DNA from 4 places in the Paenibacillus sp. FSL R10-2734 genome. Region 4 is predicted to be linked to each of the others. Evidence: riboswitches for the same ligand, from Rfam matches in the RefSeq annotation. Region 4 holds a riboswitch; each other region holds the start of a gene.
The links. Region 4 has a riboswitch for cyclic di-GMP ahead of NSS67_RS31275 (transglutaminase-like domain-containing protein). Riboswitches for the same ligand answer to the same signal wherever they lie in the genome.

Region 1: linked by a shared signal. The riboswitch ahead of NSS67_RS06065 (hypothetical protein) and the one ahead of NSS67_RS31275 (transglutaminase-like domain-containing protein) in region 4 are both predicted to bind cyclic di-GMP.
Region 2: linked by a shared signal. The riboswitch ahead of NSS67_RS06060 (MucBP domain-containing protein) and the one ahead of NSS67_RS31275 (transglutaminase-like domain-containing protein) in region 4 are both predicted to bind cyclic di-GMP.
Region 3: linked by a shared signal. The riboswitch ahead of NSS67_RS00505 (anti-repressor SinI family protein) and the one ahead of NSS67_RS31275 (transglutaminase-like domain-containing protein) in region 4 are both predicted to bind cyclic di-GMP.

What each region holds. Positions count from the first base shown of each region.
Region 1 is NZ_CP150170.1:1,331,383-1,333,585, forward strand. Features, by position in the region: gene NSS67_RS06060 (MucBP domain-containing protein) at 1-112, shown strand, start outside; gene NSS67_RS06065 (hypothetical protein) at 191-835, opposite strand; cyclic di-GMP riboswitch class I at 891-980, opposite strand; cyclic di-GMP riboswitch class I at 1,073-1,162, opposite strand; gene NSS67_RS06070 (oligopeptide:H+ symporter) at 1,454-2,203, shown strand, end outside.
Region 2 is NZ_CP150170.1:1,324,202-1,326,404, reverse strand. Features, by position in the region: gene NSS67_RS06060 (MucBP domain-containing protein) at 1-1,354, opposite strand, end outside; cyclic di-GMP riboswitch class I at 1,425-1,511, opposite strand; gene NSS67_RS06055 (iron chaperone) at 1,924-2,203, opposite strand, start outside.
Region 3 is NZ_CP150170.1:114,959-117,161, reverse strand. Features, by position in the region: gene NSS67_RS00510 (2-oxoglutarate dehydrogenase E1 component) at 1-363, opposite strand, end outside; cyclic di-GMP riboswitch class I at 834-918, shown strand; gene NSS67_RS00505 (anti-repressor SinI family protein) at 946-1,101, shown strand; gene NSS67_RS00500 (helix-turn-helix domain-containing protein) at 1,311-1,640, opposite strand; gene NSS67_RS00495 (TasA family protein) at 1,800-2,203, opposite strand, start outside.
Region 4 is NZ_CP150170.1:7,217,357-7,219,559, reverse strand. Features, by position in the region: gene NSS67_RS31280 (class D sortase) at 19-672, shown strand; cyclic di-GMP riboswitch class I at 793-873, shown strand; cyclic di-GMP riboswitch class I at 980-1,060, shown strand; gene NSS67_RS31275 (transglutaminase-like domain-containing protein) at 1,074-1,883, shown strand.

The DNA.
Region 1 (2,203 bases), 1.4 Mb from region 4:
ATGGTATTACGCGGATGTAATGGAAGCTACGACTAATCATCTCTACACTAGAGATACGGACGGCTTCGAGACTTGGCAAGAAATTAAGCCCGCTTATGTATATCCTGAGTAATGAATAACTAACACAAAAAAGCTCCTCTCTGTTTCTCAACAGGGGGGAGCTTTTGTATATTTGAAATAAGCTGTCTCATCAATTAAATAGCTTTTTCATGAAATCGTAAGTAAGCGGAGCATCCTTCTTCAACTGCTCACGCGTTGCATCATTATAGACATATAAGCTTGCGCTCTCAGCGAAATATTCATTAGGATAAGCTGATACATAATTGTCGTTATAGTTTAACGCTGCTTCTTTATTGAAAATATCTTTAAATTGTTGTGAGTCACTCACGGTATTAAATACGAAACGATCTACGGCGTGCATGGTCTCGTGAATCTCGAGGTTGAATGAATTGTGACCTTGTCCTTTTTTGCTGTAGCCAATCCGAACAACAACGTTCTGCTCACTAACACCAGGTGCATCATCCCAAGTGAGCCCAGTATCTTCCCAGCCTCTTGGTGTTACTCCTTTGAGATAGCGTAGTTCCGGTTCATTGGTAATGATGTCGTTCGTTAATTTTATTTTCACACCTTTATCTGCAAGGGTTTTTAAAATAGGTGCTGGAATTCTTTCAATACGCGATATCATCGCAGTGGCTAACTTTTCATTGTAATTGCTTTGTGGCAGCACGATCAATTGATCTGATAAAGCGTTCTTAGCATGTGCTAAGTTGGTTGGGAATAGTGCAATAATCAATAACGCTATGATCATCATACGTACGCATTTGGTTCTGTTCATTATGAACACTCCTTTTGCAAGCAGAACGCCACTACAGTGAGTGTGTTAGCTTAGAATTGGTAACTGGCTGGCATGGTGAGTCTTCCTCACGTTAGCCCCTATAGCTTTGCGTCGCCATCTCTCGATGGGTTTGCCTTTGTCAATGTGGAGTTGACAAAATGAAGTTGTGAATGCTCAAAAAACCCTTCTTACCGAAATAAGAAGGGTTAGGAACGTATTATCACGTCGTACTTCTATGTCGGTAACTGGCTGGCATGGCGAGTCTTCCTCGCGTTAGCCCCTATAGCTTTGCGTCACTATCTTTCGATAGTTTTGCCTTTATCATTATGTAATGTAGTAGGTAATTAATACTAGAGTATCTACTATTAGAGTAGTTGTTTAATACCAATTAGTCAATGTGATTTATCATACACTTCAGCTAGAAGAGGTTGGGTTATTTCTATTTTTTAGGGTTGTGAATTTTATCTTTCATATGATGTCAGGTAATCTACAAGAGATCCAAACTAAGTACATATTCTCCACTCATCCTAACTATTCACTACCGATTTGTATTTGAATAATTGCTATATTAAATCTATTAAAAAAGGCTAACAAGAAAATATTGAAAGGTTGCTGGAAATGGATAGAGTTGAGAGCAAAGACATGAGTTTAGATACAATAAGATCGGACAAAGGTTTTTTTGGACATCCTAAAGGTATAGGAGCTTTAGCTGTAGGGAACTTCTTCAACTCCGCTGCTTGGGGCGCTTTTTATGCGATAATGATTTTCTATCTCTATACTCCATATACTAAAGGGCTTGGGTTCTCCGAGGGTAATGCAGCTCAGATGATTACAGCGATGGCCGCTTGTAACAGTCTGTTTGTTATTCTGGGTAGTTGGCTTGCCGACCGAGTGCTTGGTATGCGAAAAGCTCTAATTATAGGTAATATAGTGAAAGGGAGCGCGTTCCTGCTGCTCGCCATTCCTGTTGCAAGCTTAGGGCAGGGTAGAATTTTTGCTATTGTTGCATTATTTCTATTATCTTTGCCAATCATGGGGGCGAGTAATGCTTCCTTAACAGGGCAACTCTATCGTAAAACCGACAATGGACGCCGTGATGCCGCTTTTACTATACATCAATTTATGAACACGGTTGCAGGTGTAATTACACCGGTTATCGTAGGTCAAATTGGGATGAGTAACTATCATATCGGATTTGGGATTGCCGCATTCTTTGCCTTTATGTATGGTGCAGTCATTTTCTTCACGCAGCACAAATTCTTTGGCACATTGGGTGCGAAACCTGTCAGTCCACTTGAAAAGGGACAATTCAAGAAAATCTTCAGTATCTTTTTAGCTATTCTTGTAGTGATACTTGGCATTATTGCT
Region 2 (2,203 bases), 1.4 Mb from region 4:
GATCAGGTCGATCAACGCGGACATTATTATCGTTGATTGGCTCACCGGCCGCATTGACTCGATACCCTTTAATTAATATTGACCCTTTTCCAAAGGTTACTTTTGGTACTTCGAAATTTTTGGAAGCAGGATTACCGTACACATCCGTATAATTCATCGTTGTAGTGCCATTTGTCGGATACAAATTATTAGGGTCCGATTTCTGATTAGAATCCCATTTCACAATGTAACTCATTGTTGCTGGGGTACCTTCGATAATATTGCCGATATCCCACTGAATCGTATCAGTTACAGAATCCCAGTTTGCTACACCTTGTGAAACTTTCGGATGAGTAGTGATATTATTGAACATTAGTCCCATAGGATCTGTGACTTTCGCGTTCTGCGCTGCATAAGCAATCTTACTCGATAATTCATTGAATACAGCTTTCAAATCAGCGCCGCTCGATGCGATATACCCCTTATCTTGGGTGTAAGTCAGAACGTTTGTTGCAATTGGATCATTAGCCACATCAAGTCCAATTGAATACATATGAATATCCTGATCTTGAGCTAATTTCGCCTCTGATACAGTACCAATGCCATTGTCTTTGACTTGGACTCCATCAACTGTATAAGAACTGAAAGTATAATTGCCTCCTGACCCAATACGACCACGAGTACTATAATCAAAATCCTTCAATGATTTTGTGAATGTACTACCTGATGGAAAAGTATAGTTCCCAGCATGTTTTGCCTTAAAACTATATGTTGGTTGTCCATCACTCAAGAGGACAATAAATTTATTGTTAGCCGAACTGTTCTTCAGCAGTTCACTAGCTTGATGGATCCCCGCTTGAATATTCGTACCTCCATTAGGGGATATATTATTGATTGCTGTATTTAACGCATCTTTATTGTTTACATCCGTAAAATCCGATATCTTGTTTGCAACATCTGAGAACGATATCACTGCAACTCTCGTTGTCGAATTTGGTTGAAGCAGTGAATCCACGAATTGGTTCGCAGCTGCTTTCGCTTTCGTCATTTTGCTGTTATCAGGCGATTTCCCATACGATTTACCACCAGTAGTACCAGGACCGTTATACGCCATACTCCCAGATTTATCAATAACCAAAACCACATCCGTAGTGGACTGTATATTCTTTCCTTCTACGGTCAGGGTTACTTCCCATTCCCCTTGCGTCTTAGTTGGCACAGCCGTCTTCGTCAGATTCACTGCACCTGCATCAGGCCATTTAAGATTATTCGGATCTGGATCAGCGCTCACTTGTGATGTAATAGGAATAAAACCAACAAGAAAAGAAACTACAATTAACCACGTAACTATTACTCTTAAACCTCTTCCAAGCATGTCTACCTCCTATGAGTTTATTTTTTAGCTCCTGAAGAGCACAAAAAAGCCCGACTGCAATATTCACGCTCATTGCAACCGGACGGTCATAGGTTAGTAACCAGTAGACTCCAAAGCTTTGCGACCTAACCTTTCAGTTAGTGTGCCAATAATTAAATTGTAGAATTTGCAGGCGTACATAGTTTCCATATATTGTCAGAAACTATTAATATGATAATTATAATATAGGCTCACAAACTAAGTCAATTTTCACAAATTGCATAAAGTAGATTTGAAATAAATAAATGGATGCCTTTTATTACTTCAAATTATTGGCTTCGCCTATATATGAATTCTGTAACTAATACAATAATTTGGTAGACAAAAGGTTTCTCAGCTACTAGAATAACGCTCTACTCTGCGAAATAATCAATGACCTTACGAAGAAACACAATCTGTGTTTACGTGAGGAACTCTTCATTAATAAATGTAGAAAAAGATTGCATAGCTGCTTCATAATCGAGTTTGGCAATTTCGTGAACAAGTAGACCGAATGCTGTCGTTCGTTTCAATTAGTGGTTATCTTTTTTTTATTTCCGCCAAAAAGTTGAACAGTCTGCCTTATCCAAAATATTAAACTCGATCATTTTCTCAAGTAATGAATAATCAACTGGATGATCCCACCGGATACGCATCAACTGCTTGGTGTAATCATAGCCAGCCTGCACAATTGCATCAGTAAAATGATTAATCCCTGCAATTTCAGGCGCAACAGCTATATGATGTTTGGATACGCTAAAGCCAATAATATATGTGTCGTGATCGGTGAACATGGGCTGATTCCACGCAACTTTTGGTTTTAAATCTGTG
Region 3 (2,203 bases), 230 kb from region 4:
CAGATCCTCACGAGTCAGCTCATAGGTTTCGAGCTCGAGATATTTAGCCATAGGATTGTGATCCCGCTCAAGCGGATCAATTTCAGCGGCCATATGGCCATATATACGAATATTAGCGATTAGCTTGGAAGCTCTTACTGCCTTTCTAAGCCATTCGGTGTCTCCCGAAATGCGAGGCTGTGGAGCCGGTTCGCTATCCGGTGTTAATGGTGGGGGACCCGAATTCGTAAAAAGCTCGCGATAGTTATTTTCTACGGTGGATGGATCTTTCACAAACTGTTCATATCTTTCTTGAATGTAGCCTAAATTGGGTCCGTAATACTTACTCCAAATGGATTCGTTATAGGGCTCTTTGGCTGCCATGAATACATCCTCCTTAACGGATGAACTCCATACGTGACATTTTGTGTCAACGCTTACTGGAGCTGTGATGATTGCGGTTTCATTTCTCATCTTATTGTGCTACTTTCCACACGTGTAATCAATTCATTCTTTCGTCCAATACGTTCGCAAAATGGTATGGGTTAGCTTGTTCTACTAAAAAAAGAGGTGTTCTTTACTATTACCCATTCTAAAGACCTACTAAAATGATTCTATTATCCTTAATTTTAACTAAATGAGAGGAAGGCATCATTATATTGGCTTAATTAATTTTTTGAATTGGACGGGTATCGTGATAATAGGACAGGAAATCCTAAAAAAAATCTTTTATTTTTTGCTTTTAACAGAGAAACTACTCAGAAATCGACACACTTTTCCACTTTACTATAGTATAATGTTATTGCAGTTAGCGTTTTCATATATTTTATAACCAGATCCTTTCGTGTAAAGGGTCCAGTAAAAGGTAAACCTGCCGAAAGGCAGGGGCACAAAGTCGCGGGTCTAAGGTAGAAATACTATGACAGCCGGATTGCCTGGGGACGTAAAATCTTAGGAGGAGATTTTTTGGACAAGTCCAACCAGGGAAGCAACAGAGAACAGCAGGTCATTGATGTAGACGTAGAATGGGTCCATTTATTATTAGCAGCTAAGAAGGCAGGCATAAAGGCAGATGAAATTCGTCGATTCTTTCACGAGAAGACTGTGCAAGCCGTGCAGTAATACATTTAGAACGTAATATACCGAAAAAGGGCACAGCGATAACTCGCTGTGCTCTTTTTCGGTATATATATGAGAGTATAAGTTTCATACCGTATATGATCATTATATTCTGCTAGAATATAAACGCCTTCGCGGTCCATGTTAGGAGGGCGAAGGCGTTTATGCTTGATAGTATGAATAGAAGAGGATCTTATCAGGTCAGATGTAGGTTAATCCTTCTGATCCAGGCGCCATTTCTGGTAGTCTAGAAACTCCTTGAATTCGCGTTTGCTTATGCCTGAGGCCATAGCTTCCTGCACCAATCGGAACCATTCCGAATCTAAAGGTGATTCCTCAGCATCATTAGGTTCTCCATAGAGTAAAGCGTGGATGGATACCTGAAGCGCGTCGGCGATCTTTTCGATAAACTGGATTGAAGGATTGGATTGGATGTTTCTCTCCACATTGCTAAGATACGACTTAGCAACATCCGCTCTGTCCGCAAGCTCAGATAGGGACAATCCCTTTTCTAGGCGGAGATGCTGGATACGTTGGCCCATATTTTGTGGCACTATGCTTACGCCCCTCCGTAATTTTTGTTATTAGTATAGCAAATATCAATAAATTCGACAAAGTTTATTGTAAAGAGAAAAGCAGCATCTACTTATCCGCTTTCCGGAATAAGAATCTGCTGCTCTTCGAATGGAAGACTTATTAGATTAGTAGTCAGTTCCTCTGCCTTGTTTACCGAAGAAATCCCAAGTCAGTGTCAATGTATCTTGTTGGAAAATGTTCTGATCTTTATTGTCTTCCACAAATTCGAATTTGACGGTAAAGGTGTCAGATGTACCTGCTTTAATACCGGATGCTTCACTGCCTAAGAACGGCACTTTCTCTACGAGATCTGGTGTTAAATTTTGTAATTCAGATAATGTTGTTTCATAAACTACAATATCCGGAATAATGTTACCGCTCTTGTCCTTATTTTGCAGAAATTTAACTTTAATGAATTTACCTAAATCAACACCGTTGTTGTTACCACCTACATCATTAACGTTGTACTTAGTTTTGAGAATAATAGAGCCAATATCGAGGGTGCCGTCATTTTTTAGTTTGAAATCTT
Region 4 (2,203 bases):
TACACGGAGGTGAATTTCATGCGTAAATTCTCGTATGTTCTCATACTGGCCGGGATCCTCATCATGCTGTATCCAAAAGCTAACGAATGGTACAGCGACTGGCAGCAGGAGAAGCTGTTAGAATCGGCTGAACTGAGCACCAGCGATAGTACTCCACCGCCTGATCTGAAGAGCAAATATGCCGAAGTTACTCAGTTATTAGCAGAGGAATCGGTTCTGGACGCACAAGCGCAGCCTCAAGAAACGGAAAAGCCAGAACCAGAAATCAAAGTTGGTGGCAAGGTAATGGCCTTAATTGAAATAGATAAGATTGATTTGAAGCTACCTGTATTAGAAGGGGCTACTAAAGCCAATTTGAAGCATGCAGCGGCCCATATGAAAGAGACGACTCCACTTGGAGAAATAGGAAATGCAGCAATTGCTGCTCACAGAGCTAGAACTACGGGCAGATTGTTTAACAGATTGAATGAGGTTGTTATTGGAGATGTTATCACGGTAAAGACTAGCGATCAGGTATTGAATTACGAGGTTTATGATATTTCTGTTGTAGATCCAAGCGATGTATCTGTTCTTGATGGGAATAACAAGGATAAGATTCTTACCCTAATTACGTGTGACCCACTAGTAGATCCTACACATCGTTTAATTGTTCACGCCAAGCTTCCCAAATAGCAGATGAGAATGATATGAGAACTTAAATACAGAGAAATAACTATAAAATAATAGAAAATCTAGCAATTTTGTTCTTGTTTACGAGGATAAATATGGTAGTATAAGACTATAAAAGCTAAACACGATAAACGGCAAACCTATCGAAAGGTAGGGACGCAAAGCTAAAGGGCCTTCCCGAAAGGATGGCAGCCAGCTACCGAATGAAGAGGCTTTTTTTGTTTTTATAAAATATATAAGGTTTTTAGATTCATTTCTACTTAGTTGATTCTATTAATTTGTCTAGTGAAATTAGGACAGATAGAGCTTATACGATAAATGGCAAACCTATCGAAAGGTAGGGACGCAAAGCTAAAGGGCCTTCCCGAAAGGATGGCAGCCAGCTACCGAAAGGAGTTTTATCCGTGAAAAAGGTTTATTTTTTGATTGTGGCGTTGTTCGTACTGATTACTGCGGTTCCAGTAAACACAGCTCAAGCCGCAAGTGTAGATTCGAACTGGTTGAATACGTCGAAATTGGATCAAGGCGTAATCGGGATTAACTACGATATTCCAAAAGACAAAAGAATTAAGCTTATGATCACAAAAGATAACAGTAGCTATACATATAATTTATACGCTTCTGGACAAGCTGAGGACTTCCCTTTGCAACAAGGAAATGGGACTTATAAAGTCTCTGTTCTTGAGAACACAACGGGTAACAAATACAAAGCTCTTTATTCCGAGGTAGTAGATTTAACCATGAATGACTCAAATTCCGTATATTTGGGCTCCGTACAGAATGTGAAATGGAGTTCTTCTGATAAAGCGATCGTTAAGGCAAAAGAGCTTACAAAAGGCAAAACAACAGATGAAGAGAAGGTTAAGGCAATCTATAACTATGTGATTGCTAATGTACAATATGATTATTCTCTTGCTAATAACGTAACGACCGATTATATTCCAAGCATTAACAACACTTTGAATACTAAAAAAGGAATCTGCTATGATTATGCTTCTCTTTTTGCCGCAATGCTTCGTAGTGTAGATGTTCCTGCTAAGTTGGTGATGGGGAATACTAGCTACGTTACGCAATACCATGCATGGAATGAAGTATTGATGGATGGCAAATGGGTTACTATTGATACCACGGTAGATGCATCAGCAGCGAAAGGTAAGAAGAATGCGGATTTTATCAAGGCTTCAAGTAAGTATACTGCAGCTAAATACTATTAATTTGTATTGCTAGAATCATAACTCTATTAAATAAACAACCAGCTTAATTATTAAGCTAGTTGTTTATTTTGTTTTAGGGGTTGCTTTTTTATTAATAGATAGGTTATTATAGTTAAGCGTTGTTAGACAGCGTACAGGCAATGTTTGAGAGAGTTATATAAACGGCTTTCGAAAAATAAAGCTTGCATTACTGAGAACAACATGATATATTATAAGAGTTGCTGCTGAGACATTAAATGGCGCCAACGAGAACTTGATCTTTGAAAACTGAACAACGAGTGAGTAGGAAATCACGCAAGTGAAATCCAAAATAGAGAATT